DNA from 3 places in the Aminobacter sp. SR38 genome. Region 2 is predicted to be linked to each of the others. Evidence: predicted binding sites of a transcription regulator. Region 2 holds the regulator's gene; each other region holds the start of a gene.
The links. Region 2 encodes LexA, which represses DNA repair genes until DNA is damaged. Its sites were predicted from a motif close to TGTTCNNNNTGTGTTCNG; they were not measured.
Positions count from the first base shown of each region.

Region 1: the regulator LexA is predicted to act here: its motif matches at 4,746-4,763, upstream of IG197_RS08095 (2'-5' RNA ligase family protein).
Region 3: the regulator LexA is predicted to act here: its motif matches at 4,782-4,799, upstream of IG197_RS20475 (putative DNA modification/repair radical SAM protein).

Region 1 is NZ_CP062112.1:1,644,933-1,655,155, reverse strand. It holds gene IG197_RS08115 (aminotransferase class III-fold pyridoxal phosphate-dependent enzyme) at 1-1,784, shown strand, start outside; gene IG197_RS08110 (amino acid ABC transporter substrate-binding protein) at 1,904-2,920, shown strand; gene IG197_RS08105 (NUDIX domain-containing protein) at 3,064-3,651, shown strand; gene IG197_RS08100 (P1 family peptidase) at 3,657-4,688, shown strand; gene IG197_RS08095 (2'-5' RNA ligase family protein) at 4,877-5,392, shown strand; gene IG197_RS08090 (amidohydrolase family protein) at 5,396-6,841, opposite strand; gene IG197_RS08085 (GntR family transcriptional regulator) at 6,927-7,616, opposite strand; gene IG197_RS08080 (flavin reductase family protein) at 7,876-8,538, shown strand; gene IG197_RS08075 (MarR family winged helix-turn-helix transcriptional regulator) at 8,641-9,084, opposite strand; gene IG197_RS08070 (LysR family transcriptional regulator) at 9,260-10,192, shown strand.
Region 2 is NZ_CP062112.1:479,554-489,776, forward strand. It holds gene IG197_RS02385 (SurA N-terminal domain-containing protein) at 1-907, shown strand, start outside; gene trpD (anthranilate phosphoribosyltransferase) at 904-1,914, shown strand; gene trpC (indole-3-glycerol phosphate synthase TrpC) at 1,919-2,728, shown strand; gene moaC (cyclic pyranopterin monophosphate synthase MoaC) at 2,730-3,212, shown strand; gene glp (gephyrin-like molybdotransferase Glp) at 3,213-4,418, shown strand; gene lexA (transcriptional repressor LexA) at 4,524-5,240, shown strand; gene IG197_RS02415 (ComEC/Rec2 family competence protein) at 5,368-7,929, opposite strand; gene gltX (glutamate--tRNA ligase) at 8,031-9,458, shown strand; gene gltA (citrate synthase) at 9,643-10,223, shown strand, end outside.
Region 3 is NZ_CP062112.1:4,172,998-4,183,220, reverse strand. It holds gene IG197_RS20505 (WD40 repeat domain-containing protein) at 1-211, shown strand, start outside; gene IG197_RS20500 (hypothetical protein) at 272-724, opposite strand; gene IG197_RS20495 (MarR family winged helix-turn-helix transcriptional regulator) at 799-1,230, shown strand; gene IG197_RS20490 (hypothetical protein) at 1,280-1,732, opposite strand; gene IG197_RS20485 (aspartate aminotransferase family protein) at 1,884-3,269, shown strand; gene IG197_RS20480 (glutamine synthetase family protein) at 3,300-4,688, shown strand; gene IG197_RS20475 (putative DNA modification/repair radical SAM protein) at 4,801-6,039, shown strand; gene IG197_RS20470 (UdgX family uracil-DNA binding protein) at 6,036-7,487, shown strand; gene IG197_RS20465 (glycerate kinase) at 7,532-8,797, opposite strand; gene IG197_RS20460 (heme-degrading domain-containing protein) at 8,816-9,322, opposite strand; gene guaD (guanine deaminase) at 9,380-10,223, opposite strand, start outside.

The DNA.
Region 1 (10,223 bases), 1.2 Mb from region 2:
ACACCTCCGACATCTTCTGGTCGCGCTTCGTCGAAGGCGCCCGCCGGGTCCACCATCTTGGCCTCGACCTGTTCTTGCCGGCAGGCACCAAGGTCTACACGCCGCTCGCCGCCACGGTCAAAAGCGTCGAGATCGAGGAAGACCCGCTCGGTTATGGCTGCCTGATCGCACTGGAGCACACGCCTGAAGGCTGCCCGCCCTTCGTCACGCTGTGGGGTCACATGGCGCATGAGGCGATGGCCCGCCTGAAGCCGGGCGAGACGCTCGAAGCCGGCGCGCTCGTCGGCGAAATGGGCGCACCGACCGAGAACGGCGGCTGGGCGCCGCATCTGCATTTCCAGATCTCGACCGACCCCGAACTCGCCGCTCGTGACATCCTCGGCGTCGGCGAGGCGCGTTATCTCGACGTCTGGGCCGAGCTGTTCCCGGATGCCGCAACGCTTGCCGGCATCCCGCCCGAGACCTTTCACCAGACCGGCCGCACCCGCACCGAGATCGTCGCCGCGCGCAAAGCCTCGCTGCTGCCCAACCTGTCGATCTCCTATTCCGAGCCGATCAAGTTCGTGCGCGGCGAGGGCGCCTGGCTGATCGATGACCGCGGCCGCGCCTATCTCGATTGCTTCAACAATGTCTGCCACCTCGGCCACGCCCATCCCGATGTCGTCGAGGCGATCGCCACCCAGGCAGCAAAACTGAACACCAACACGCGCTACCTGCACGACGCCATCGTCACCTATGCCGAGCGACTGACGGCGACCTTGCCCGAGGGCCTGTCGGTCGCCTCCTTCGCCTGTTCCGGCAGCGAGGCCAATTCACTTGCGCTGCGCATGTCGCGCACCTCGACCGGCAGCAACGACGCGCTGGTGCTCGACTGGGCCTATCATGGCACCACCCAGGAGCTGATCGACCTCAGTCCCTACAAATACAAACGCAAGGGCGGCAAGGGCCGGCCGGCCCATGTCTTTGAAGCGACCATCCCCGACAGCTACCACGCGCCGGATGATTGGCCGGTCGAAGAGCATGCCAGGCGTTTCGCCGAAAGCATCGCCGAGCAGATCGAGACGATGCGCACAAAGGGTCGCGCGCCGGCCTTCTTCATCGCCGAATCCATCCCCAGCGTCGCCGGCCAGGTGTTTCTCCCCGAGGGATATCTCAAGGAAGTCTACGCCATGGTCCGTGCCGCCGGCGGCTTCTGCATCGCCGACGAGGTCCAGGTCGGCTTCGGCCGTGTCGGCAGCCACTGGTGGGCCTTCGAGACGCAAGGCGTCACTCCCGACATCGTCACCATGGGCAAGCCGATCGGCAACGGCCACCCGATGTCGGCATTGGTCACCACGCGCGAGATCGCCGACCGCTTCAACAACGGCATGGAGTATTTCAACACCTTCGGCGGCAACCCGGTGTCCTGTGCCGCAGGCCTCGCCGTGCTCGACGTCATCGAGCGCGATCGCCTGCGCGACAATGCCGCCGATGTCGGGGCCTATCTCGTCGCGCGCTTCAGGGAGATGCAGCAGCGCTATGAGGTCATCGGCGACGTCAGGGGCCAGGGGCTGTTCCTCGGCGTCGAGCTGGTCACCGACCGCAAGACCAAGGCGCCGGCGACCGCCTTCGCCCGCAAGGTCAATGACGGCGCCGGCGCCCGTGGCGTCTTGATCGGCACCGAGGGCCCACACGACAATGTGCTCAAGATGCGTCCGCCGATGATCTTCAGCCGCGCCGATGCCGACCATCTCGTCGGTGTGCTCGAGGAGGCGTTCGCCGCGGCGTCAGTCGAAGGCGCATAGCTCAGGACCCGCGCGGAAAATCTCGCGCGGAGGGAATTAACGACAGGGAATTCACCGACTTCCGGCGCCATCGCGCCGGCGGCAAGCAGAGGCTTTGCCTCGAACACCAGAGGGAGGAAATGATGAGGACAATTTTTGCAACGGCACTATTGCTGGGCTCGGCCGCGATGACCATTCCGGCAGCGGCCGACACCTTCGACATCGTCAAGCAGCGTGACAAGCTCACCTGCGGCGTCAGCCAGGGCGTCGCCGGTTTCTCGGCGCCCGACGATGCCGGCAAATGGTCAGGCTTCGACATCGACTTCTGTCGCGCCGTAGCCGCCGCCGTGCTCGGCGATCCGGAGAAGGTCAGCTACGTGCCGCTGTCGACCAAGGAGCGTTTCACCGCGCTGCAGTCCGGTGGTGTCGACGTGCTGTCGCGCCAGACCACCTGGACGCTGTCGCGCGATTCCAGCCTCGGCATTCGTTTCGTCGGCACCGCCTATTATGACGGCCAGGGCTTCATGATCCGCAAGGCTCTTGGCGTCGACAGTGCGCTCAAGCTCGATGGCGCCACCGTCTGTACCGAGCAGGGCACGACCACCGAGCAGAACGTCGCCGACTACTTCTCCGCCCACAAGATGAAATACGAGCCGGTGGTCATCGATTCCGCCGACGGCATCATCAAGGCCTTCGACACCGGCCGTTGCGACGTCTACACGACGGATGCCTCGGCACTCTATGCCCAGCGGCTGAAGCTTAGCGATCCGGCTGCCTATGTCGTCCTGCCGGAGATCATCTCCAAGGAGCCGCTCGGGCCTGCCGTTCGACAGGGCGACGACAAGTGGTTCAACATCGTGCGCTGGACGCTGTTTGCGCTGCTCGAAGCCGAGGAGCTCGGCATCACCAAGGACAATGCCGAAGCCGGCCTGTCCTCGGAAAATCCTGCCATCAAGCGCTTCCTCGGCGCTGAGGGTGACAGCGGCCAGCAGCTCGGTCTCGATCCGCGTTGGAGCTACAACATTATCTCCAAGGTCGGCAATTTCGGCGAGATCTTCGAGCGCAATCTCGGCCAGTCGAGCGAGCTCAAGATCGACCGCGGCATCAACGCCTTGTGGAGTGCCGGAGGCCTGATGTACGCCCCGCCGGTCCGCTGATCGCTTTCCTCCCCCGGGGTCGCGCGTCAGCGCGGCCCCTTTTCTTCCCGCCAGAATTTCCAAGTCGCGCGTCAGCGCGGCCCCGCCTATGCTGCCTCGCGAGATTCCCGACGCGTTCGTCGGGCCGCAGCATAGGTGCATTGATGAGCATAGCCGATCGCGTTCGCGTCAAGGATGTCAAAGTCCTGTCCGATGACTGGTATCTGTTGAAGAAGACGGTCTTCGAGTATCGCCGCAATGATGGCGAATGGCAGCTCCAGAGCCGCGAGACCTACGATCGTGGCAACGGCGCCACCATCCTGCTCTATGATTCCGCCCGCCGCACTGTCGTTCTCGTCAAGCAGTTCCGCTACCCGGCTTTCGTCAGTGGCTACGATGACATGCTGATCGAGACGCCGGCAGGCCTGCTCGACAATGCCAGCCCGGAGGAGCGCATTCGGGCCGAGACCGAGGAAGAAACGGGCTTCCGCGTCCGCGACGTCCGCCGCGTCTTCGAGGCCTTCATGAGCCCTGGCGCCGTCACCGAGCGGATCTACTTCTTCGTCGGCCGCTACGAGCCCGGCGACCGCATCTCCGAAGGCGGCGGCCACGAAGGCGAGGGTGAGGACATCGAGGTGCTGGAGATCGGCATCGATGAGGCGCTCGCCATGGTTGCCGACGGCCGCATCTGCGACGCCAAGACCATCATGCTGCTGCAATACGCAGCCCTTCACCTCTTGCGCGGAGCCTAGCGCCGATGTCGACCATCGCCCGCGAGCTCGGCATCTCCTTCGGCACGTCGCCGACCGGACCGCTCAACGCCATCACCGACGTTTCAGGCGTGGCCATCGGCCATCGCACCATTCGCTCGGGCGACCTCAACACCGGCGTGAGCGCGGTCCTGCCCCATGGCGGTAACATGTACCGCAAGAAGGTGTTGGCCGCCTGCGATGTCATCAACGGCTTCGGCAAGAGCACCGGCCTGATGCAGGTCGACGAGCTCGGTTCGATCGAGACGCCGATCCTGCTCACCAACACCTTCGGCGTCGGCACCTGCGCCAACGCGCTGATCCGCGCGGCGGTTCTGGAGAATCCGGACATCGGCCGCGAGACGTCGACGGTCAATCCCGTGGTCATGGAGTGCAATGACGGCCATCTCAGCGACATCCAGGCGCTCGCCGTCACCGAGGACAATGCCCGCGCAGCGCTTGCAACAGCCGCGTCCGGGCCGGTTGCCGAAGGCAATGTCGGCGCCGGCACTGGCATGAGCTGCTTCGGTTTCAAGGGTGGCATCGGCACTGCCTCGCGCCGCATCGAGTTGGCCGGCAGCGCGCATCATGTCGGCGTGCTGGTGCTGACCAATTTCGGCCGCGCCGGCGATCTCGTCCTTCCCGATGGTCGTCGCCCCGATTCGCGCAGCAGGCGAGAGGCCGAGAAGGGCTCGGTCATCGTCATCCTCGCCACTGACATCGCGATGGAACACCGACAGCTCAAGCGCGTCGTCCGCCGCTGCGGCGCCGGTCTCGCCAGGCTCGGTGCCTATTGGGGGCATGGCAGCGGCGACATCGCGCTCGGCTTCTCGACCGCCCAGACCTTCGATCATGACGAGCGTGCCGACTTCGTTTCCATCTCCGCCCTCAACGAAAACCGCATCGATCGCCTGTTCCGCGCCGCGGCCGAAGCAACCGAGGAGGCCGTGGTGAACTCGATGTGTGCAGCCGAGGTCATGCATGGCCGCGCCGGGCATGTCAGGCCGTCGCTGGCAGACTGGTTGAGAGAGCAGGGCTAGATCGGCTTCGACGGGCTCTGGAAGCAGGATTGCCGGGCTCGGAAAATAAACTCAGCATGTTCCTTCTTTGTTCTTAAAAGGAGGAAGTCATGTCGCGGCAACTCCAGTTCGACTTCGGAGCAACTTCGCTTGGTTTGCGACCACCGTCGCGTTGGCCAAGGCAGACAAGGTCCGACGCAGACAGGCTGATGTTTCGTCTGCATCCGGCTCAGTCGGCGCAGATGGCGACGGTGGCGGACCATACCCGCCGCAGCCATGGCCTGTCCGGGAAGCCACGCGATGCAGGACAGCTGCACGTCTCGCTGGTGGGGCTTCACAACGGCGGGGAGATCGACCGAACCACGGTGCATGACGCCTCGGCCGCCGCCGCGACAGTCAGAGTGCCGGCATTCGAGCTGGCTTTCGACCGCATCGCCAGCTTCCACAATCGGGAATCGAAACCGCTGGTTCTGCTGTGCGGCAAGGGTGCCGATAAGGTGGTTGAGCTCGAACGCCGGATCATCGATGCGTTGAACCGTGCGGGGCTCCGGCTACGCCGGCGCGCCGGCTTCGTGCCCCACTGCACCGTGCTCTACGCCGACAGGCTCGTCCCGGAAACGCCTCTCGACCGGCCGATCGTCGTCCCGATCACGGAGTTTCATCTCCTGCATCGTTCGGCCAGTGGCCGCCGCCGGAGCTTCGGCCACTGGCCGTTGCTGGGCTGAGGTTCAGAGCGGCAGCGGCTGACGCGCGTTGCGCCAGAACTCCTCAGGTTCTTCCAGCAGATGTGTCAGCCCGACACGCTCGAAGGCGAGTGCCGCCTGCTCGGCGGCATCGGCGAGAATGTCCTCGGCGTCGAGATGGTCGGTCCTGCGGCTGCGCATCAACACCTTGCCGTTGACGATGACGGTGTCGACGTCGGCGGCGTTGGCGAAATGGGCGATGCGCGTCACCGGCATGACGGGCGGGTAGAGATGCGGCTTGCGCATGTCGACGAGCACGATGTCGGCCTTCTTGCCGGACTCCAGCGACCCCAGTTCCTTCTCCAGGCCAAGCGCCCTGGCAGCGTCGATCGTTGCCATCTCGATGGTCTTGCCGGGCGGAAGATAGGCCGGGTCGCGGAAGTGGCGGCGGTGGTAGTGCATGCACTGCGCCATGTGGCGGAACATGTCGTAGCCGCGGTCGGGGGCGGCCGCGTCCGAACCCAGGCAGACCGTGATGCCAGCCTCGAGCAACTCCGGCACCGGGCAGCGGCCATAGACCGACATGATGGCGCTCGGATTGTGGATGATCGACGCGCCTGTCTCCTTGAGTGCTGCAAAATCTTCCTCGGTGAGGTCGACGCTATGACCCAGAAGCGCGAACTCACCGAGGACACCAAGATCGCGCGCCAGCGCGATCGACCCGTCACGGTGGCCGTCCTGGGTGAACAGCACGCCCTTGCGACGGCGCAGATCCATGACCGCTTCGCCCATCTCGACGACCTGCCGGCGGGCATCGGCATCCGCCACCTGGGCGGCATAATAGACCGGCATGACAAGGCACACGCCGGTGCCGCGGCCGAGCAGGTCGTTCCAGCGATCGATCAGGATTTCGCTGACCTCGAGCTGGCGCTCGAAGCCGACGGATACGTCGCGCGCCTGACCGGTCTCCGAGAACTGGCGGTAGTTTTTCGGGAAGGGCGTCCGGCCGGGGCCGACGGCCATGAAGGTGCGCAGCCCGGATTCGGTGGTCGCACCGCAATGCGCGTCGCCATAGATGGGATCGTCGGTGCGGTAGATATCGGCGCCGCCGCCGAGCAGCGTCATACCGGTGGTGATGCCGCCACGCAGGCGTTCGAGCTGGGTCATGCGCGCCTCGGCGCGCCAGAAGTCCGGCGTCGAGCCGCGCGCGTAGATCTCCTCGCAGGCGTCGAACCAGCTGTCGAGCCCGGCGCCGGCATTGCGCACCAGCCCGTGGCCGGCATGCGAATGGCTGTCGATCAAGCCGGGCATCGCCACCATGCCTGTGCCGTCGATGATGTCCCTGGCGCCGACAGGCTCGGCGTCGCCGTCGCCACCGATGGCGCTGATGCGGTCGCCGGTGACAGCGATCCAGGCGCGGTCGATCACCCGGCGTTCCGGGTCGACGGTGATCGCCGTCACGTTGCGGACGAGGATGTCTGGCTGCGTCATGTCACTGCTTTCCAAAAGTCGGCGGGCGAAATCGCATGGTTGCGGAAGTCCGAGCCGGCCTTCCGCAAGCCATGTCAAACCGGGGCTACAGCCCCAGAATGTCTTCCAGGTCGCGCGCGAGCACGCGTTCGCTTTCGAGATCGAGCTGGTTTTCGATATGGGCGAGGTGGTGGTGCATGACGGCAAGTGCCGCCTTGGCGTCGCGCGCGGTGATGCTCTGCACGATCGCCGCATGCTCGTCGGGGCCGCAGTTCTGGATTTCCTTCTGCTGGTACATCGCCATGATCAGCGACGTCCGCGAAACCAGATCGCGCAGCAGGGTGGCGAGGATCTGCGATTGCGCCAGCTCGGCGATCAGCATGTGGAACGCGCCCGAGAGCCTGATCGCACCGGCGAGGTCGCCGCCCTGGTGGGCCTTGCGCTCCTGGTCGACATGTTCGCCCAGCCGGGCGATTCCGGCGGCGTCGATGGTCGCGCACAGCCGCTCGACCAGCCTTTCCTCGATGGTGCGGCGGGCGAAGAACACATCGCGCGCTTCCTCGATCGACGGTTTGGATACGAACGCACCGCGATTGGGAACCAGTGTGATCAGGCCGTCGCGGGCGAGGTTCTGCAGCACATGGCGGATGCGTGCCCGGCTGGCGCCGAAGATGTCGGCAAGCTGCTCTTCTTTCAGCCGCGTACCGGGGCCGATCTGCCGCTCGGCGATGGCGCTCCAGATCTTCTCGTAGATTTCCTGATCGGTGGCATGCCGCATGCCTGCTTCAGCGTCCATCCACTCCTCCTCCCGTTCGTCCCGATATGCGGCTCCAACCTATTCAAACCTAAATGGACGCTAAGTCAACAAATCTGTCGACACCAATTGTTGACAATAATTGGATACGATGTCAGCGTGAGGTGGAAGGAGCCCGAAAGCGCCCTGTAACGTGACAGGATGGGGCCGCTGTCGAAGCCATGAGGCGCCGGCCTTCGGGCGTATGATTGGTCGATCAGCGCTGTCGACGCGCTTCGAAATGCGATCCGAAGGAGAAAAGATGGATTTTGATTTCGCCGAGCTGCCCGAAATGGACCGCTACCGGCTGCTCACCAACTTCGTCGGACCGCGCCCCATCGCGCTGGTCACCACCATCGACGAGCATGGCTGCAACAACGCCGCGCCGATGAGCTTCTTCAACGTCTTCTCACATGAGCCGCCGCTGCTCATCCTCGGCATGCAGACCCGTCCTGATGGCACCGCCAAGGACACCGTCGCCAACATCCGCCGCTCCGGCGAGTTCGTCGTCCACATGGTCGACATGGCGATTGCCAGCGAGATGATCGTCACCGGCATCAACTTCCCCGCCGACGTCGACGAGATCGAGCTCGCCGGCCTGACCAGCACGCCGTCGAAAAAGGTCGCGGCACCCCGCATCGAGGAATCGCCCTGCGCCATGGAGTGCCGTGTGTCGCAGATCCTTGATTATGGCCGCCGCACCATCGTCATTGGCGAGGTCGTGCAGATGTATGTTCGCGACGACTGCCTCGATGAGCGCGGCCGCTATGTCCGGCCCGAGGTCTACCAGCCGATCGCCCGTCTCCACGCCGACAACTACATCGTTGCCGCCGACCAGTTCGTGCTCAAGCGCCCGGCCGAGCTTTTTCCTCAAGAGGAAAAAGCCGCCAATGCCGCCCCGAAGTCGGAAAAGGTCATCGGCTGAGGCTAGAGCCTTGTCGGCCCACCTGCTCCACCGCAAGGCGTAAGCCCCCGACGACCTTGCATGGGAAGGGCGCTCGTTTCGGGCGCCCTTTCTGTTTGGGCGTCAGTCCTCGGCCGCCGCGCCAATGTTCTCGCTCAGCACGCGCAGCACGCGGGTCGCGCTTTCGATGTCGGCGTCGTCAACACCGGTAAGCACCAGGCAGCGCAGCTCGGCGACGTCGGCGAACATGCTGTCGGCCTCGCGCCGCGCCGTCGGCGTCAGAAAGATGCGCTTGGTGCGCCGGTCGCCGTCGGTGGTGCAGCGCACCACCAGCCCCTTCTTCTCCAGCCCGTCGATGAGCCCGACCAGCGAGGGCTGCTCGATCTGCATCTGCTCTGCCAGCTCGGCCTGCGTCTTGCCCTCGCATTTGGCGATCTGCATCATCAGTCGGGCGCGCGCCAGCGTCAGGCCGCGCTCCTTCACCCGCGCGTCGAACATCGTCCTGAGCTTGCGGTTGACCTTCAGCAATTCGTCAAAAAACGCGCTCTTCAGCTCGGCGCTGCTCATATCGATCCCCCTTTTGTTCTTTTGATTATCATTAGATACCTATGTAATTCGCGGCAATATCTCCGGCAAGAACCATCCTCCTAGTCCCTTCGGACGAGGCTGCGGCTTCGATCAGCGTAGGTAATGTCCATTCTCGCCAATGGAGCGGCGCAGCCGGGGATGGAGGAGGTGGGGTGTGGTCCTGCGCAATCTGGCAAAGCTCGACCTCAACCTGTTGCATGTCTTCGAGGCCGTCTACGGCGAGGCCAGCATCACCCGTGCCGCCGAAACGCTCAACGTCACCCAGCCCGCCGTTTCCAACAGCCTGGCGCGCCTGCGCGACATCTTCGGCGACCAGCTGTTCGTCCGTGCCCGGCAGGGCATCGCGCCGACGCCGCTCGCCGAAACGCTGATCGGCCCTGTCCGTGAAGCGCTCACCGCGCTCGACCGCACGCTCGCACGGCATGAGCGCTTCGACCCGCTCGCCTCCGAGCGCATCGTCTCCTTCAGCATGAGCGACTATGCCGAGGCGGTCGTGCTGGCGCCGTTTGTCGGCGAGTTGAACCGGCTGGGCTCGAGGCTGACGGTGCGCAACCGCTTCCTTGCCGAGCGCGACCTGTTTCCCGGCCTGGCCTCGGGCGAGATCGACTTCGCCGTCGAGTCGCATCCGCTGGCCGAGGATGGTTTCGGCCAGCGCCTGCTGTTCAGTGACGAATTCGTCTGTGTCATGCGCCGGGGCCATCCGGCGGCGACCGAACCCTTCACCATCGAGCGCTACATGGCGCTCAGCCACCTGCACATCTCCAATCGCCCGCGCTTTGCCAATCTGGTCGACGGCGCGCTGGCCCGGATGAAGCTGAAGCGGCAGGTGGCGGTGCATCTCGAACATTGCCTGGCCGCTGCCGCCATCCTGTCGCGCAGCGACCTCTGCCTCACCATTCCGACCTCCTTCGTCCGGCATTTCCTGCCCGAAGATGGTTTCGTTGCGCTGCCCCGGCCTTTCCGCATGCCGCCGCTTCAGACCTGGCTCTACTGGCACCCGGCCTCTGAAGGCAGCCCGGCGCATGATTGGGTTCGCGGCGTGCTCGACGATTGTTTTCCGGACGCCTGCCGGGATCACTCAGGCTGATGACGGTCATTCGGATTGGCAATTTGCCCGG
Region 2 (10,223 bases):
GCTGCAGGCCAATCAGGTCAGCGACGTCGTCCAGGGCGCTTTCGGCCCAGTGCTGGTTCGCGTCAGCGAGATCACGCCGGAAACCGTCAAGACCTTCGACGAGGTCAAGGACCAGATCCGCAAGGAGTTGGCGCTGGCCGAAGCCAACCGCATCCTGCTCGACGTGCACGACTCCTACGAGGACGCCCGCGCCGCAGGTGAGTCGATGAAGGCTGCCGCCGACAAGCTGAAGCTCAAGATGGTGACGATCGATGCCATCGACCGCGCCGGCCAGCAGCCAGACGGCACCATCGTCAACGACCTGCCGGACTCGCGCAACCTGATCCAGGCGGCCTTCACCGCCGAATCCGGCACCGAAAACCCGCCGCTCAATGTCGGCACCAATGGTTTCGTCTTCTACGAGGTCGACGAGATCACGCCTGCCCGCGACCGCACGCTCGACGAGGTCCGCGAGAAGGTCGTCGCCGACTGGACCGCTGCCGAAGCGACGAAGCGTCTCAAGGCAAAAGCCGACGAGTTGGAGAAGCGCCTCAAGGACGGTGCCTCGCTCGACGTGATCGCCGGCGAACTCAAGCTCGAAAAGCAGACCAAGCGCGGCCTCAAGCGCGAGGCCGACGATGCCGATTTTGGCCGCGAGGGTGCCTCCGCGATGTTTGCAATGGGCCAGGGCGGCACTGGCATCGTCCCCGCCCCTGCCGGCGATGCGCAGATTCTGTTCAAGGTCGCCGAAGTGTTCGAGCCGGCCGGTGCGGACAAGAGCGCGGTGCCAGAGGACGCGCAGAAGCAGTTTGCCTCGGGCATGTCGGACGACCTGCTCGACCAGATCGTCGCCCAGCTCCAGGGCGAGTATCAAGCAACGATCAACCAGGCGGCGATCACCCGCGCACTTGCGGTGGGAACGCCATGAGCGCACTCAAGCCGCATATCGCCAAGGTCGCCGCGGGCACCCCTCTCACCTTCGAGGAGGCACGCGAGGCCTTCGACATCATCATGTCGGGCGAAGCCACGCCCGGCCAGATCGGTGGCTTTCTCATGGCGCTGCGGGTGCGCGGCGAGACGGTCAGCGAGATTTCGGGCGCCGTCGCCACCATGCGCGACAAGATGCTGCGCGTCGAAGCCCCTGCCGATGCCATCGACATCGTCGGCACCGGCGGTGACGGTTCGCACAGCGTCAACATCTCGACTGCCTCGGCCTTCGTCATCGCGGGCGCAGGTGTGCCTGTCGCCAAGCACGGCAATCGCGGCCTGTCCTCGCTGACCGGCGCCGCCGACGTTCTGACCGCCCTTGGCGTCAACATCGACCTCACGCCCGAGGCGATCGGCCGCTGCATCCATGACGCCGGCGTCGGCTTCATGTTCGCGCCGGCGCATCACCCGGCGATGAAGCATGTCGGCGCGACCCGCGTCGAACTTGGCACCCGCACCATCTTCAACCTGCTCGGCCCGCTCTCCAATCCCGCCGGCGTCAACCGCCAGCTGGTTGGCGTGTTCTCGCCCGAATGGGTGCGTCCGGTGGCCGAGACGCTGAAGGAACTTGGCGCCCAGCACGTCTGGGTCGTCCACGGCGACGGTTATGACGAGATCACCACCACGGGTGAGACCCATGTCGCAGCCCTCAAGGACGGTGTGATCACCACGTTTGCGCTGACGCCCGAACAGGTCGGCTTGAGCAAGCATACGCGCGAAGAGCTGCGCGGCGGCGATTCCGCCCACAATGCCGCTGCCCTGCGCGGGGTTCTCGAAGGTGCCAAGGGTGCCTATCGCGACACGGTGCTAATGAATGCCGGTGCCGGCCTCGTCGTTGCCGGCAAGGCTGCAACGATCGGCGAAGGCGTGCCGCTTGCCGCCGAGGCAATCGACAGCGGCCGCGCCAAGGCAGTGCTCGACCGACTGGTCGCCGTTTCGAACGGATAGAGACATGGCCGATATCCTGCGCCGCATCGAAGCCTACAAGCGCGACGAGATCGCCGCAGCGAAGGCGCTGCTGCCGCTCGCCGAGCTCAGGGCGCGCGCCCGCGACGTCACCAAGCCGCGCGGCTTTCTCGCGGCACTCGAAACCAGGCACAGTGAAAGCCGCTTTGGCCTGATCGCCGAGATCAAGAAGGCGAGCCCGTCCAAAGGCCTGATCCGTCCCGACTTCGATCCGCCGGCGCTCGCCAGGGCCTATGCCGACGGCGGCGCTGCCTGCCTGTCGGTGCTGACGGACACGCCGTCCTTCCAGGGCGCACCCGAGTTCCTGACCGCCGCGCGCGACGCCTGCGCCTTGCCGGCATTGCGCAAGGACTTCATGTTCGAGCCCTATCAGGTGCACGAAGCACGTGCCTGGGGCGCGGACGCGATCCTGATCATCATGGCGAGCCTGAGCGACGAAGATGCCAGGCGTATCGAGGATGAGGCGTTCGAAATCGGCATGGACGTGCTTGTCGAGGTCCATGACGAAGAAGAGACAGAACGCGCGCTGAAGCTTCAGTCGCGCCTGCTCGGCATCAACAACCGCAACCTGCGCACATTCGAGGTCAGCCTCGACACGTCGGAGCGCCTGGCGCCGATGGTGCCGGCAGACCGGCTGCTGGTCGGCGAAAGCGGCATCTTCACGCATGCCGATTGCCTGCGTCTGCAGAAATCCGGCATCTCCAGTTTCCTCGTCGGCGAAAGCCTGATGCGGCAGGCCGACGTGACCTCGGCGACGCGTGCGCTGCTCGATGGCGCAGCCCTGGCAAGCGCCTGACATGGCAACCACCCTCACCCATATCGGCGCCACCGGCGAGGCCAACATGGTCGACGTCGGCGACAAGGCCGAGACGACACGCACGGCAATTGCCGAAGGCCATGTCGTCATGCGCCCGGAGACACTGGCGTTGATCCTGTCGGGCAACGCCAAGAAGGGTGACGTGCTCGGCACCGCCCGCATCGCCGGCATCATGGCGGCCAAACGCACCCATGAGCTCGTGCCGCTCTGCCATCCCATTCTTTTGACCAAGGTTTCGGTCGAGATCGAGCCAGATGAGGCGCTGCCCGGCCTGCGCGTCACGGCGCTTGCCCGCGTCACCGGCAAGACCGGCGTCGAGATGGAAGCGCTGACGGCTGCCTCGGTCGCCTGCCTTACCATCTACGACATGGCCAAGGCCGCCGACCGCGGCATGGTGATCTCCGGCATCCGGCTGGTCGAGAAGACCGGCGGCAAGTCGGGCGACTACAAGGCTGCCGAATAGATGGCGCTGCTGCCCGTCGCCGACGCCCTGGCGCGCCTGCTCGACGCTGCCGAACCACGCGGCACGGAAACTGTCGGCCTTGCCCAGGCATCGGGCCGCGTGCTCTCGGCTCCACTACACGCCCTGCGCACCCAGCCGCCCTTTGACGCCTCCGCCATGGATGGCTACGCCGTCCAGGCCGCCGACATCGCTTCACTGCCGGCGCAGCTCAAGGTTATCGGCCAGGCACCCGCCGGCAAGCAGTTCACGGGCACCGTCGGACCGGGCGAGTGCGTCCGCATCTTCACCGGCGCACCGGTGCCTCAAGGCGCGGATACCGTCGTCATTCAGGAAAACGTTCGCGATCTCGGCAATGGCGAGATCGCGGTGCTCGAGCCAACGCTTGCTGGCCGCAACATCCGCGCCAGGGGCCTCGACTTCAAGCAGGGCGACCTCATCCTTGATGCAGGACGTGTGCTCGACCCGGCAGCGCTCTCGCTGATCGCAGCTGCCAATCATCCCAGCGTCGAAGTGCTGCGGGCGCCTCTGGTCGCCATCATCGCCACCGGCGACGAGCTGTTGCCGCCGGGCAGCAATCCCGGGCCCGACCAGATCATCGCCTCCAACGCCTATGGCGTCGCGGCGATCGTTCAGTCGGTTGGCGCGCGCGTACTCGATCTCGGCATCGCCGCCGACCGCACCGAGGCAATCTCCGCACTGGTCGCCAAGGCGCTCGCCGCCGACGCCGATGTGATCGTCACGCTGGGCGGCGCTTCGGTCGGCGACCACGACCTCGTTCACCGTGTCCTGACCGATCTCGGCATGGATCTCAACTTCTGGAAGATCGCGATGCGCCCGGGCAAGCCGCTGATGTTCGGCCGGCTCGGCAACAGCCGCTGCGTCGGCCTGCCGGGCAATCCGGTTGCCAGCCTGATCTGCTCGCAGATTTTCCTGAAACCTCTGCTGGCGAAGCTTGGCGGCCGCCCTTATTCGCCCGACATGCGCAACGGCATTCTCGACACGGCAATGGCGGCCAACGACCTGCGCCAGGACTTTGTCCGCGCGATTGCGCGCGAGACCGCTGAGGGTCTCGTCGTCACACCCTACCTGATCCAGGACTCTTCGATGCTGCGCACGCTGGCCGACGCCAACTGCGCCATCGTGCGGGTGCCCTTCGCGCCTGCAGTCGAAGCCGGCAGCGCCTGCAAGGTGATGATGTTGCGCTGAGCAGCACCTTCCACCCTTCACGAAATATCAACAGTTGCGGAACACAACTGGAACAGATAGTGTTTGTTCTGGGTTTGTTTTTCTTCTGATTCCTCGGGGGTGGCGATGCTGACGCGCAAACAACACGAGCTTTTGCTATTCATCCACGAGAGGCTGAAGGAAGCGGGTATTCCGCCGTCCTTCGACGAGATGAAGGAAGCACTCGACCTCGCCTCCAAGTCCGGCATCCATCGCCTGATCACGGCGCTCGAAGAACGCGGCTTCATCAGACGCCTGCCCAACCGGGCGCGCGCGCTTGAAGTGCTGCGCCTGCCCGATTCGATCGCGCCTGGCCTCAACGCGGCGAAGAAGTTCTCGCCCAGCGTCATCGAGGGTAGCCTCGGCCGCAAACCCGAGCCGTCACGCAGCATGTCGGCCGGCAATGACGACGATGTTGCTTCGGCGGTTGCCATTCCCGTCATGGGACGCATCGCTGCCGGTGTGCCGATCGACGCCATCCAGCACAAGACGCATTCGATTTCGGTGCCGCCAGACATGATCATGGGCGGCGAGCATTACGCGCTCGAAGTCAAGGGCGACTCGATGATCGAGGCCGGCATCTTCGACGGCGACACTGTGGTCATCCGCAGCTCGACCACGGCCAATCCCGGTGAGATCATCGTCGCCCTCGTCGACGACGAAGAAGCGACGCTCAAGCGTTTCCGCCGCAAGGGTGCCTCGATCGCTCTTGAGGCTGCCAATCCGGCCTATGAAACCCGCATCTTCGGACCGGACAGGGTCAAGGTGCAGGGCAAGCTTGTCGGCCTGATCCGCCGCTATTGATTGCCGGGGCTGCGTTTCCGCCACCTCGGCATGTCCATCCTGCTGCAATCTGTAAGCCGGACTGATCTGCCCTGTTGCTATCTTGCCTTATCTGACGGCTCTGCGACGGCGGGTACAGATTTCGGACTCACCGTGTGGCCGCAGTCGGCGCTTTCGGGTGCGCCTTGGTTGCCCCGGCAGGTGTCTTCGGGGGCATCTCCGCTCGCTTGTAGGGTGACAGGCCCCTCGCCTCGCGCGAAAATTGGCGCTGCGCATGCCACGGGCGGTACGGTTCCGCCACGGCGTGGCGTATCTCGACCGCCCGATCTACGCCAGCCGCCTCGGCTGTGATGAATATCGACGCACTGCCAAGGCGCGCCAGCTCGCGTTTGGTAAGCACGGCCACGCCGGGGCAGACATCGCTTGCCGTGGCATCGTCGACGACGACGAGATCCGCGTTGTCGCAGGCTCGTGCAGCGGCGCTCGCATTCGCCGCATGGACGATTCGTGCACCCTCTGGTTGCTGAACCTTGCAGAGCCCGCTATCACAGACGAAGGCGTCCGCGCCGGCGGGGTTTAGCTCTCCAGATACTGGTTTGCCGGGTATCGTACCGGCGACATCTGCATCGGCTGCTGGCTGTGAGCCGGTCTCGCTGGGCATACGGACAGTCCCGTTCGTTGCATTCGCGGCCGAACGGGCCGGGGTGACGAGTGTTTCCGACGCCAGCGCGCGCTGCCAGTTGTCGACGGTGAACTGGTTCGGCCGGACGCGATTGACGGCCAGCTTGCCATCGTCGACCGGGACGCCGACGAGGCGGCCATCTTCCGAAACGAGAACGGCGGGCGTTTCCGTTTCCACGACCGTCAGCAGCCCAAGGGCCGCGAATGGCAGTGCGGCGGCGCGCAGCCAGGTCGTTGCCGTCGACGCGATGACGAGTGCTGCTGTGAGCAACAATACCGCATGTGACGAGACAAGGCCGACCGCATCGACCGGCGAGCGCTCGGAGAACCAGGTGGCGATGCCAATCATTGCCTTCAGGCCAAAGCCCATCGTGTCGAGGAAGGGGCCGTCGAGCCCAAGCGGCATGAAGATGCCAGCCATGACGGCAAAGGGCATGACCAGGACAGACACAAACGGGCTGACTGCCAGATTGGCGAACAGGCTGAGGGGCGAAACACGTTGGAAATGCCATGCGCCAAAAACGCTGGTCGCGAGCCCGGCAATCACCGACGTCGCGGCGAGACCTATCGCAACTGTCGCAAGCCAGCGCCAGATTTTGGACGGCAGCGATCTCTGACCTACCGGCAGCGCCTGCTCCTCCCGCCGATCCGACCACCAGGCATATGCGCCAACGAGGGCTGCCGTTGCGGCGAACGACATCTGGAAGCTCGGCCCGACGACTTCGTGGGGCGAGATCATGATCACGACGACGGCCGAAATCGCCAGGTTGCGCGTGGTGAGTGCTGCACGGTCGAACAGCACGGCCGTCAGCATCACCGCCAGCATGATGAAGCTGCGTTGCGCCGCGACCTCGGCGCCTGAAATGAACAGATAGCCACCGATGGCGAGCAGTGCTGCGCCTGCGGCGTACTTCTTGACCGGCCGGTGCGAGGTGAAGCCGGGAAAGGCGGCGAAGCATAGCCGCATCAAAAGCATGACCGTGCCTGCGACCATCGCCATGTGCAGACCCGAGATCGAGATGATGTGGTAGAGCCCGGTACGCCGCAGCGCCTCGTTGACATCCTCGGGAATGCCGCCGCTCACGCCGACGACCAGGGCAGCCGCGATTTCGCCCTCCGGACCGCCAATGCGGTCGCGAATGCGCTGGGCAATCTTCTGGCGCACATTCTCGATCGACGCGAATGCACGATCACTGGCCGACAGCGGCTGGGTGGTTGAAGCAAACTCCGGGCCTTTCATGAAAAAGCCGCTGGCGCCGATGCCGTCGAAATAGCTTTCGAAGGAAAAATCATAGCTGCCCGGCCGCACAGGCCCGGACGGCGGCATCAGCCTGACATAACCCGTCACCTCGGACCCCGCCATGACGCCCTCAGGAAGCTTGCGGGCAACGAGCCGCACCCGATCGGGCGTATAGCGCAAGACCGGGCGCGCAGTCGCCAGAACGTCGAGCGTCAGCCGCACCCTGCCCTTGTCCAGATTGTCGATTTCGACAACGCGCCCGGTGATGGCAGTCGAGATCTCGGCGCCCAGCATCTTCGTTGCCATGCGTTCCGTCTCGAACTTTGCAACCGCCATGCCGAGCATTGAGGCGGCGAGTGCGGCCAGCGCGTAGTGAACAGGCCGCCGTCCGCGCGTTAGGAAGGCGAGGACGGCCAGTGTCGCTGACACAACGACGAGCGGCGCGAGATCCGGCTCGTTCGGAAGCGCGAAATACACCAGGGCACCGGCGGCCAGAAAAACCGGAAGAAGCAGGAACGCCGCACCGCGGTCGAGTTCCGTTTCGATCGCGGCCAGGGTGGATCGTGCGGTGATCCGGTCACCGATCAGCAATTGCGATCCTTGCCGTAGCCAGGACTTGTGTCCTCGCTGAAACGGCGATGCATCGGCGTCAGGAGCAGCATCTCTCTCGGGCAGAGCTGGTGGTGTCCACGCAACGGCAGGCACGGCTGGAGAGGTCAGCAAGTCGCGCTCGCTGGCTTCGACCACCGGATTGTTACCGGCCTGCCCCTCCCGCATGCGGTCGCCCATCGGGCCTGCCTCTTGCGCCCCAGACCTTCTATGCTACATCAACCGCACACAAACGCCATGCGCCGCCGGTTTTTCGGCCAAGCGCCCTGCTTCCCTTGGAAATCGCCATGCCTGTCGTCACCCGCTTCGCCCCCTCGCCCACCGGCTATCTGCACATTGGTGGCGCGCGTACCGCTCTCTTCAACTGGCTTTATTCCCGCCACACCGGCGGCACTATGCTGCTGCGTATCGAGGACACCGATCGCGAGCGCTCGACCGACGCCGCAACGGCCGCGATCCTCGAGGGCCTGACCTGGCTCGGCCTGACCTGGGAGGGTGAGCCGATCTCGCAGTTCGAGCGCGCGCCGCGCCATCGCGAGGTGGCCGAAGAACTCGTGCGCACGGGCAAAGCCTATTATTGCTACGCCTCGCAGGAAGAGCTGACCGAGATGCGCGAGAAGGCGCGCGCCGAGGGCAAGCCGCCACGCTATGACGGCCGCTGGCGCGACCGCGACCCGTCCGAGGCGCCGGCTGGCGTCAAGCCGGTCATTCGCATCAAGGCGCCGCAGGACGGCGAGACGCTGGTGCTCGACCGCGTGCAGGGTGATGTGCGCTTTCCCAACAAGGATCTCGACGATTTCATCATCCTGCGTTCGGACGGCGTACCGACCTACATGCATGCTGTCGTCGTCGACGATCACGACATGGGCGTCACCCACATCATCCGTGGCGACGACCACCTGACCAACGCCGCGCGCCAGACCGTCATCTACAACGCCATGGGCTGGGACGTGCCGGTGATGGCGCATATCCCGCTGATCCATGGTGCGGACGGCGCAAAACTGTCCAAGCGCCATGGCGCGCTCGGCGTCGATGCTTATCGCGCCATGGGCTATTTGCCTGAGGCCCTGCTCAACTACCTCGCCCGCCTCGGCTGGAGCCATGGCGACGACGAGGTGATGAGCATCGAGAACATGATCAGATGGTTCGAGATCGAGGACGTCAACAAGGGTGCGGCACGCTTCGACTTTGCCAAGCTCGAGGCGCTGAACGGCGTTCACATGCGCCAGATGGACGACAAGAAGCTGTTCGACATCTTCGTTGCCACCTTGCCCTATCTGCCCGGCGGCGATGCCATCCTCGGCGGGCTCGACGACACGCGTAAGGCACAGCTGCTTGCCGCCATGCCGGGCCTCAAGGAGCGCGCCAAGACGCTGATCGAACTGGCTGACGGCGCAGGATTCCTGTTTGCCCAGCGTCCGCTGCCGCTCGATGAGAAGGCCGCCGGCCTGCTCGCCGGCCCAGCCAAGGATATCCTCAAGGGCGCGCATGCGGCGCTCGCGACGGTCGCTGCCGCCGACTGGACGGCGGCCAATGCAGAGGCCGCGATCCGCGAGTTTGCCGGCCGCGAAAATCTGAAATTGGGCGGCGTGGCGCAGCCTTTGCGGGCCGCCCTGACGGGCAAGAGCACTTCCCCCGGAGTGTTCGATGTGCTCGCCGTTCTAGGGCGCGACGAAAGTCTAGCCCGCATTTTTGATCAAATCGATTAGGTCAGCAGTGCTTTCCTAGTTTTGCATTGAAATGAGGCTGTTGCGGTGCAACATTGCGGCAACAGGTCAATTTGAAAGCAGCGGGAAAGCTGGGAAGCGAGTTCAAGCGTTCCGGGCCTAATGGGTTGCCTTGTTATGACGATTGCGCCGCGCAAGGCGGCAACTCAGCACTAAGGAGTATGCGATGACTGATTCGACCGCCAAACTGGAGTTCCGCGGCCAGACCCACGAGTTCAAGGTCCGCGGCGGAACGGTCGGACCGGATGTGATCGACATCGCATCGCTCTACGCAACGACCGGCGCATTCACCTACGACCCGGGCTTCACCTCCACCGCAAGCTGCGAATCGGAAATCACCTTCATCGACGGCGACGCCGGTGTCCTGCTGCACCGCGGCTATCCGATCGACCAGCTCGCCGAGCACGGCGACTTCCTCGAAGTCTGCTACCTCTTGCTCTACGGCGAACTGCCGACCAAGGCGCAGAAGGACGACTTCGACTACCGCATCACGCGCCACACCATGGTGCACGAGCAGATGTCGCGCTTCTTCACCGGCTTCCGCCGCGACGCACACCCGATGGCGGTGATGTGCGGCGTGGTCGGCGCGCTGTCGGCCTTCTATCACGACTCGACCGACATCTCCGATCCGCACCAGCGCATGGTCGCCTCGATCCGCCTGATCGCAAAGATGCCGACGATCGCTGCGATGGCCTACAAGTACCACATCGGCCAGCCGTTCATTTACCCCAAGAACGAGCTGAACTT
Region 3 (10,223 bases), 2.0 Mb from region 2:
CTCGGTTGCCTGCCATCCGAGCGAAGACATCGTCGCCATCGGCTATGAAGACGGCATGGTGCTGGCGGTCCGTTTTGCCGACGCCAAGGAAGTGCTGCTGCGCCGCCCCGGCAAGGGCGCCATCACCTCGATGGCCTGGGACAAGGAAGAACGCCGTCTCGCCTTTGGCAGCGCCGCCGGCGATTGCGGCGTCATCGACATCACCGGCTAGCACAACTCCAGGGAGAGACGTGAAGCGGCTTTTCCTGGAATGATGCGGTCCCGCTCAAACTCAGCCGGCGCGTACAGCCCCCGCCGGCTTGCGCCGCAGTGCCAAGCCGTCGCGCATATTGAGCGACAGAAGCGCAATGTTGACGGCTCCGGCCGCCAGCTCCACTGTCTGCACGATGATGAAGGCCGTATCGAAACGGCCTTCCGCCGCCCAGCCGGCAAGTACATAGGCCGACGGCAGCAGCACCAGCAGGCCATTGGCGGCGATGATGCGCATGCGCCGCTTCTTGTGCTGGACGCCAGGGCGCCTCCAGCCCTTGCCGAGCGAGAATCCCGTGCCACCGGCAATGATCATCGCCGGGATGAGCACCACCATGCCGGCGAGAATTACGGCCTTTGCCGTGGCGATGATCTCGGCGTTGGCGGTCAGTTCAGCGGCAATTGTGGCAATCCAGAAACAGCTGACAGTGAGCAAGGCAACCCCGCCGGCAGCGGCATGAAGTTTCGCTTTCATCGTCGAACCTCCAGTTTACATAGCAAGCTATATATCATTGCATAGCATGCTATTCAACAGCTATTCCTCGCGGCATGGCTTTTCAGAAAGAACGCTCCGCCGGATATCTCGCCAACCAGATGGCACGCCTGTTCGCCAAGGGCCTGCACGAGCGCATTCGTCCACTCGATCTGGCACCGGCACAGTTCATGACGCTGCTGGCCTTGTGGGACGAGGATGGGCTACCCCAGCGCGAGCTGGTGCGGCGCCTCGACGTCGAACAGGCAACGATGGCCAACACGCTGACAAGGATGGAGCGCGACGGCCTGATAGAGCGGCGCGCCAACCCGGACGACGGACGCTCGCAGGCCATCCACCTGACGCCGAGAGCAAAAGCGCTTCGCGACCCGGCGACCACCGCCGCCCGCGCCCAGAACGAGGCGGCGCTGGCAGGCTTTTCCGAAGAGGAACGGGACACCTTTCTGGCGCTGATGCGGCGCGCCATTGCTGCCATGCATAAAGATTGACCACCAGCCTGCGCGAAGAGCGAAACCAGCGTCGACCTATCCGGCTCGACTATTCCACCAGGCAGGTGGCCCGGCCGGTGAAATTGTAGGTCTTGCCTTCGCCGCCGGTGGCGTCAGTCATGTCGAACACGGTGACCGAATACTGGCCGATATAGTCGCCCTCATCGCCGGACTTGGTTCTTACCGTGATCTCGACATAGCCATGCGGCTTGTCGGCTTCGCGCTCGCGGTAGACGACCATGCGCAACTCCTCGCCGTCGAGCCAGTATTGCGCGAGATGGTCGCGTTCGAAGCTCATCTTGCGCAGATCCTGCGAGATCGCCTTTTCCGAAATCTCGATCTCGCCGCGGAAATTGAACACCGGGCTGCCCATGCCACGAGTGACGCCACTCTCGATGGTCAGGTTCACCGCCTCATCCTTGGCACCGCATGAGAGCCCGCCAGAGGCACCGGCCGGGCCCGCGGCAAGCAGGATCGACATGGCGGTCATGATAGCACGCATCGGCATCTCCCCCCAAAGCACAGTCTGATGATCGCCATTGCGACGGCCGGGTCAAGACGGCCGCGCTGAGCCAATAGAGACCGTTGCAACGGCCAGTTGCCGTTTGCAGTGGCGGCTGGCTAGAGTGGCGCCCGTCTGTCCAATGGGAGCCATGATGAATCGCATCGAACGACCTGAAGCCACCGAAGGCGGCGTGCCGCTGTCGCGCATCGCAGAGCTTGCAGCGACGGAGGCGGAAATCTTCCGCCGCGCCCGGCCCAAATCGGAGGCCGCGTTGGGCAACGGCCTAGCAGGGTTCTTCAACGGCGTTCCGATGCACTGGATGAAAGACTGGCCGACGCCCTTTCCCATTCTTGTCGACAAGGCGAACGGCGCCACCATCACCGATGTCGACGGCATCAGGCTGGCCGACTTTTGCCTCGGCGACACCGGCTCGATGTTCGGCCATTCGCCGGCGCCTGTCGCCCGCGCCATCCGCAGACAGGCAGCCCGCGGCCTGACCTACATGCTGCCGTCGGAAGATTCGCTCACTCTCGGCCTATTGCTGGCAAAACGCTTCGGCCTGCCACATTGGCAGATCGCCACCACCGCCACCGACGCCAACCGCTTTGCCCTGCGCGTCGCGCGGGCCATCACCGGCCGCGACAAGATTCTCGTCTTCAACGGCTGCTACCACGGTGCGGTCGACGAGACGATGGTGCGGCTCGCCGACGGCAAGCCGATCAACCGCCCCGGGCTGGCAGGGGAATTCCGTGACCTCACCGCCCGCACGCGCATCGTCGAATTCAACGATCTTGCAGCACTGGAAAAGGCACTGAGCCATGGCGATGTCGCCTGCGTCATCACGGAGCCGGTGCTGACCAACTCCTGCATGGTGCTGCCGGAACCCGGCTTTCTCGAAGGCGTGCGCGCGCTAACCCGTAAGGCCGGCACGCTGCTTTTGATCGACGAGACCCATACCATCTCGACCGGCCCGGGCGGCTACACCAGGGAGCACAATCTCGACCCCGACCTGTTCGTGCTCGGCAAGCCTGTCGCCGGCGGCGTGCCGGCCAGTGTCTGGGGTATGAGCGAGGAGGTCGCCGCCCACTACGCCGCCTACAATGCCACCAAGGAGCCGGGCTATTCCGGCATGGGCACGACTCTGTCGGCCAATCCCCTCCAGTTCGCAGCGATGCGTGCCACGCTCGAAGAGGTGATGACCGAAGAAAACTACGCCCACATGGAGAAGCTGGCCGAACGGCTCGCAACCGGCCTCGACAAGGCGATCCGAAAACGGAAACTGCCCTGGCACGTGATGCGCGTCGGCGCCCGTGCCGAATTCATCTGCGCGCCCGGCCCGCTGCGCAATGGCGGCGAGGCCGAGCATGCGCATGCCTCCCGGCTGGAGGCTGCCATGCATGTGGCGCTGGTCAATCGCGGTGTGCTGATCGCGCCGTTCCACAACATGATGCTGGTCTCGCCGGTGACGACAGCGCGGCAGGTCGACAAGCTGGTCGCAGCTTTCGACGATATTGCCGCCCGTCTTGCGGCATGAGACAAGGCACAAGGACAATCGAGTGACATCATGACATCACCTTCCGGCTCGACCGTCGACGAGGCCAGAGCCTTTCTCGACGCGAACCCTGATATCGAAGCCTTCGACATCGTCTTGACCGACGCCAATGGCGTTGGCCGCGGCAAGATCATCCGCCGCCATGAGTTGATGGGGCTCTACGAAGGCGGGCGCCACCTGCCCATTTCCATCCTCGGCCTGGACATCACAGGCGAGGACGTCCACGAAACCGGCCTGATCTGGGACTCTGGCGACGGCGACATGCGCGCCTGGCCGATCCCTGGCACGCTGAAGTCTTTGCACGGCACAAGCCCGGCCCGCGGCCAGGTGCTGATGTCGATGTTCCATCTCGACGGCGCGCCGATGACCTCGGACCCTCGGCTGGCGCTGAAGTGGCAGGTCGACAGGCTGGCCGAAAAGGGACTCTACCCCGCCGGCGCCTTCGAGCTCGAATTTTTCCTGCTCGCCAAGGAGCGCGACGGCGACGGCAAGGTCCAACCGGCCCGTGCCGTGCTCGACGGCCGCGCGTCCGGCAAGACAGAAGTCTATTCGGTCGACCACCTGCACGGCATGGAACCGCTGTTCTCCGACATCTATGCCGCCGCCAAGGCACAAGGCATTCCCGCCGAGACGGTGATCTCGGAATATGCGCCGGGCCAGTACGAACTCACTTTGCGCTACCGTAAGGACGTCATGCAGGCCGCCGACGACCTGCTGATGCTGAAGCGGCTGGTGCGTGCCCAGGCCCGCCGCCACGGTGTCACCGCCTGCTTCATGGCCAAGCCGATCGAGAAATATGCCGGCTCGGGCATGCATTTTCACGTCTCGTTGCTCGACAGCGACGGCAACAACGTCTTCACCGAAGCCGAAGAAGGCACCTGGGAGCCCAAGCTGCTACACGCGCTCGGCGGCCTCGCCGAGACGATGGCGGAATCGATGCTGGTGTTTGCGCCGCATGCCAACTCCTGGCGTCGCTTCGTCTCCCAGTCCTACGCTCCGGTGGCCCCGACCTGGGGCGTCAACAACCGCTCGGTGGCGCTACGCGTGCCGGCGGGCGACGCCAAGAACCGCCGCATCGAGCACCGTCCCTCTGGCGTCGACGCCAACCCCTACCTCGTCGCGGCGACCATCCTCGCCGGCATCTCGAAGGGGCTGGAGGAACAGCTGGACCCCGGTCCTGAGACATCAGGCAACGGTTACGAACAGGCCGAAGGCACCGAAAGCGTGATGCCGCCGGACTGGCGATCGGCGATCGAGGCGGCGAAAGCGTCGGAGTTCCTGCGCGAGGCGCTGGGCCACGACCTGCACCGCACGTTTACGGCGATCAAGGAAAGCGAATACCTGCGCGTCGCCCGCACGGTGAGCGAGCTCGACTACCACCTTTATCTGCACGAGGTGTGATCCCCGGGATGGCGGCTAACACCGCCATCCATTCGCCGACACGTCGTTCACAATTTGCCGCATCATAGCGAACCCTCTGGCCTTGGCAGCCAAAAGAACATATCATGAACGAATGACAGTTCTTTCGACCCGCGAGAAACTCGCGATCCTTTCCGACGCCGCGAAATATGACGCCTCCTGCGCCTCTTCGGGTGCCGGCGGCCGCGACTCGCTTAAGTCGCGCGGCATCGGTTCGACCGAGGGCATGGGCATCTGCCACTCTTACGCGCCCGACGGCCGCTGCATTTCGCTGCTCAAGATCCTGCTGACCAATTTCTGCATCTACGACTGCAGCTACTGCATCAACCGCTCCTCCTCCAATGTCCGCCGCGCCCGCTTCACGGTCGACGAGGTGGTGCGGTTGACCATGGATTTCTATAAACGCAACTACATCGAGGGATTGTTCCTCTCGTCCGGCGTCATCCGCTCGCCCGACGAGACCATGACCGAGATGGTGGAGGTGGCCAGGCGGCTGAGGCTCGACGAAAAGTTCGGCGGCTACATCCATCTCAAGACGATCCCGGAAGCCTCGGCCGAGTTGGTCGAAAAGGCCGGCCTCTATGCCGACCGCCTGTCGATCAATGTCGAATTGCCGACCGATGAGGGGGTGAAACGACTGGCGCCGGAGAAGCGACCTGAGACGATCCGCGTCTCGATGGCAAAGTTGCGCTCGAAGATCGAGGAGAAGGCGGAGCCGACATTGAGGACGAAAACGCGTGAACGCTTTGCTCCCGGCGGGCAGTCGACGCAGATGATCGTCGGCGCCGACGCCACTTCAGATGCCGGCATCCTCAAGACCAGCGCTCGCCTTTACGGCAGCTACCAGCTGCGGCGCGTCTACTACTCGGCCTTCAGCCCGATCCCCGACGCCTCCTCTGCCCTGCCCCTGAGGAAGCCGCCGCTGATGCGCGAACACCGGCTCTACCAGGCAGATTGGCTGATGCGCTTCTACGGCTTTGAACAGGGCGAGATCCTCGACGGCACGCCTGACGGCATGCTCGACCTGGAGATCGACCCCAAGCTCGCCTGGGCGCTGCGCAACCGCGCCTCCTTTCCCCTCGACGTCAACCGCGCCGACAAGGAGAGGCTGCTGCGCATCCCGGGCCTCGGCACGCGCGCAGTGGAGCGTATCCTGGAGACCCGCCGCTTCAAGCGGTTGCGGCTCGAGGACGTTGGCCGTCTTTGCCAATCCATCACCAAGGTCCGCCCGTTCATCGTCGCCGACGGCTGGTCGCCGGGCGCCGCCACCGACGCTGCACGGCTGCGCGAGGCGATTGCGCCGAAGCCGCGGCAGCTCGAGCTGTTCCGATGACCGGCCAACCCGCCTTCCCACTGGCCGCTTACGCCGTGCATCTCGCCGGCCCGACCGACTTCGACGGCTGGCGCGATGCGGCACGCAGGCTGAGCACCAACGAGGTGAAGCCCGAGGACATCGAATGGCATGTCGGTGGCGAAGGGGACGAGCTGCCGGCGCCGACCCCGGGCGTCGAACTCAGGGTCTCCCGAGATTTCATCGAGCGCGCGGCCATCGTCACCTGCCATTCCGACAGCGAACGTTTCGCACTGCTCTATCGGCTGCTGTGGCGGCAGCGTAGCGAGCCTCATTTGCTCCGCATCGCCTCCGACCCCGACGTGCGCCGCTTCGAGGCGATGGAAAAGTCGGTCAGGCGCGACGAGCACAAGATGCATGCCTTCGTCCGTTTCCGGAAGATCGGCGACGGTGACGAAGAGCGCTTCGTCGCCTGGTTCGAGCCTGACCACTTCATCCTCGAATTGGCAGCACCGTTCTTCGTGCGTCGCTTTACCCGCATGCACTGGGCGATCCTGACGCCACACGGCTCGGCTGAATGGGACCGCGAAAGACTGGCGCTAGGCCCCGGCGCTTCGAAGGATGATGCGCCCGCTGCCGACCAGTCGGAGGAGATGTGGCGGACCTATTTCGCCAACATCTTCAATCCCGCCCGCCTCAAGGTGAAGGCGATGCAGGCGGAGATGCCCAAGAAGTATTGGCGGAACCTTCCCGAGGCGTCGCTCATTCCGGAGCTGATATCAGGCGCCGACGCGGCTGCCCGGGAGATGATCGCGAGGATGCCGACGATGCCCGCAGCGCATCACCAGGCGATACAAGCCAGACACTGGCCGGCTTTGGAGCCGTCGCCGGAGACAGAGGCGCATTCGATCGACGCTCTGCGCCAGCAAGCAAGCCAGTGCCGGCGCTGTCCGCTGTGGAGCGAGGCGACGCAGACGGTGTTCGGCGAGGGTTCTGACAATGCCGAACTGGTGTTTGTCGGCGAGCAGCCCGGTGACCAGGAGGACCTGCAGGGCCGGCCATTCGTCGGCCCGGCCGGCAAGATCTTCGACGCGGTGCTCGGCGAAGCCGGCATCGAGCGGACGGCAGTCTACGTCACCAATGCCGTCAAGCACTTCAAGTTCGAACCGCGCGGCAAGCGTCGCATCCACAGCAAGCCCAATGCCGGCGAGGTGCAGGCTTGCCGCTGGTGGCTGGCGCAGGAGGTGACGCTGCTAAAGCCGAAGCTGATGGTGGCGCTCGGCGCGACCGCGGCCCAGTCGCTGCTGGAGGCGCCGGTGGCGATCACCAAACAGCGCGGGCAGACCATCAAACGCGACGACGGCCTCGCCGTTTTCCTGACGATCCACCCGTCCTACATCCTGCGCATCCGCGACCCGCAGGAGGCGGCAGCCGAGCGCGCCCGCTTCGTCGCCGACATCAGGACGGTGCGCGCGATGATGGCCGGCTAACGCAAGGCCAAGACCCGTCCCACCCGGCAAAAGGCGTATGCCAGCTACCGGATCAGGATCGCCCTGAGGTCGTTGACGTTGGTGCCGGTCGGCCCGGGGACGAAAAGATCGCCCACCGAGTTGAACGCCGTCCAGGCATTGTTGCCGGCCAGCATCGCCTTGGCGTCGACGCTGGCAGCATGCATGCGCGAAACAGTGGAGCCGTCGGCAAAGGCGCCGGCATTGTCCTCGGAACCGTCGATGCCGTCGGTATCGGCGGCCAGCGCGTCGATGCCCTGGAGGCCGTCGATGCCGATGGCGAAGGCAAGCAGGAACTCGCTGTTGCGGCCGCCCTTGCCCTTGGCCCTAAGGGTCACCGTGGTCTCGCCGCCGGACAGGATCAGCACCGGCTTGTTGAACGGCCGGTTGCGGGTCGCGACTTCGCGGGCGATGGCCGCATGCACGCCACCGACCTCGCGTGCCTCGCCCTCGATGGCGTCGGAGAGGATAACGGTCTTAACGCCCTGCTTGCGCGCGGCTTCGGCGGCAGCGTCGAGCGACACGGCGGCAGAGGCGATGACATGCACCTCGTTGCGGGTGAAGCGCGGGTCGGTCGGCTGCGGCGCGTCGGCGGCAGCCGAGTTGATGTGGGCGATGACATTAGCGGGCAGCGCGATGCGGTAGGTTTCGATCAGGCGCAGCGCATCGGCGCGCGACGCCTCATCAGGCACTGTCGGACCCGAGGCGACCAAAGCCGGATTGTCGCCGGGAATGTCGGACACGACGAGCGAGACGACGCGGGCGGGATGCGCCGCTGCAGCCAGCCGGCCGCCCTTGATGCCCGAAATGTGCTTGCGAATGGTGTTCATCGCCGAGATCGGCGCGCCGGAAGCGAGCAGCGCCTCATTGACGGCGATCTCATCGGCAAGGGTCAGGTTCCCCGCCGGCGACGGCAGCAGCGCCGAGCCGCCGCCCGAGATCAAAGCGACGACGAGGTCGTCCTCGGTCAGGCCGGAGACCGTCTGGAGCAGAAGCTTCGCCGCTTCGAGGCCGTTGGCGTCGGGCACCGGGTGCGAGGCCTCGACGATCCTGATGCGCTCGCAAGGGGCGGCAAAGCCGTAGCGGGTGACCACCACGCCCTCCAGCGGTCCGTCCCAGGCTTTTTCGAAGGCAGCTGCCATCTGGGCCGAGCCCTTGCCGGCGCCAATGACAATCGTCCGTCCCTTGGGCTTTGCCGGCAGGTGGCGGCGGATGGTGAGCTCGGGATCGGCGGCCGCCACGGCGGCTTCGAAAACGCTGGTCAGAAAATGCTTCGGGTCGGTCATGGCCATCGGGACGTTCAAACTCTCTCAGCTGTTCGCAACGGGGGGCAAGGCGAGGTCGTGGCTGGGAATGCCCAGGTGCTCGCAGATCGCCGCGACCACCACCTCATGATCCTGCCTCTCCGGCAGGCCTGAAACGGCAATGGCGCCGACGACGCCGACGCCCTTGACGCGGATCGGGAATCCGCCGCCGGCCAATACATAGTCGTCGATCGGCAAGGCATCGCCGACAGCGAATGTGCGGTCGGTCCGTGCCTTGTGCAGCACCATGCGGTAGCTGCTGCGGTGGAAGGTCCTGACGACGTTGATCTTGCGCCGCGCCCATTCGGTGTTGTGGACCGTCGAGCCTGGCAGCGCGCAGTAGAACAGCGCCCGATCCCACAGGCGGATGTCGACGATGATGGGAAATTTCTCGGTCACCCCACGGGCGCGGATGGCCGAGCCGATATCGAAGGCAACCGCCTCGTCGAAGCGCTCAAAGACCAGTCGGTCCTCCTGCTCGGCGATCTTTTTCAGGTCCTCGGCTGCTGCCATCGTCCGTTCCTCCGTCAGACACGGCTCACATGGCAGACGCGAGGCAATGACGCAAGGTCAGGCAGCCTGATCCATCGTCGTCTTGGCGGCTTTGCCTGCGACATAAACTTCCACCACGGCGCGGTCGTCGCCGAGCGTCTGCAGCAGGAACAGTTCCTCGGCCAGCGTGCCGCAGCGCTCCATCCTGAGCCGCATGCCAGGCGTGGCGCGGGCGTTGAGCACCACGAGGTCGGCGTCGGTGCCGACGTCGAGCGTGCCGACCTTGTCTGCGATCGACAGCGCCTCGGCATTGCCGCGCGTCAGCTGCCAGTAGGAAGCCAGCGGGTTCAGCTTCTCGCCGTTGAGCGCAATGACCTTGTAGGCCTCGTCCATGGTGCGCAGCATCGAATAGTTGGTGCCGCCGCCGACGTCGGTGGCGGTGGCGATCCGGAGCGGCCTGTCGCGCTTGCGGTAGCGCTGGTAGTCGAACAGGCCCGAGCCAAGGAACAGGTTGGAGGTCGGGCAGAACACGGCGATCGAGCCATGCTCGGAGATCGCGTCGGATTCACGCTCGCCGAGATGGATGCAGTGGCCGAGCAGCGTGCGTTTGCCGAGCAGGCCGTAGTGTTCGTAGACGTCGGTATAGTCGCGCGACCAGGGGTAGAGCTCCTGGGTGAAGGCGATCTCGGCGTGGTTTTCCGACAGATGCGTCTGGATGTGCAGGTCGGGATGCTCACGGGCCAGTTGGCCGGCCATTTCCATCTGCTCGGGGGTCGAGGTGATGGCGAAGCGCGGCGTGATGGCATAGTGCTGGCGGCCCTTGCCGTGCCATTCCTTGATCAGCGCCTTGGTGTCGTCATAGCTCGCCTGCGGCGTATCGAGCAGACCGTCGGGGGCATTGCGGTCCATCATCACCTTGCCG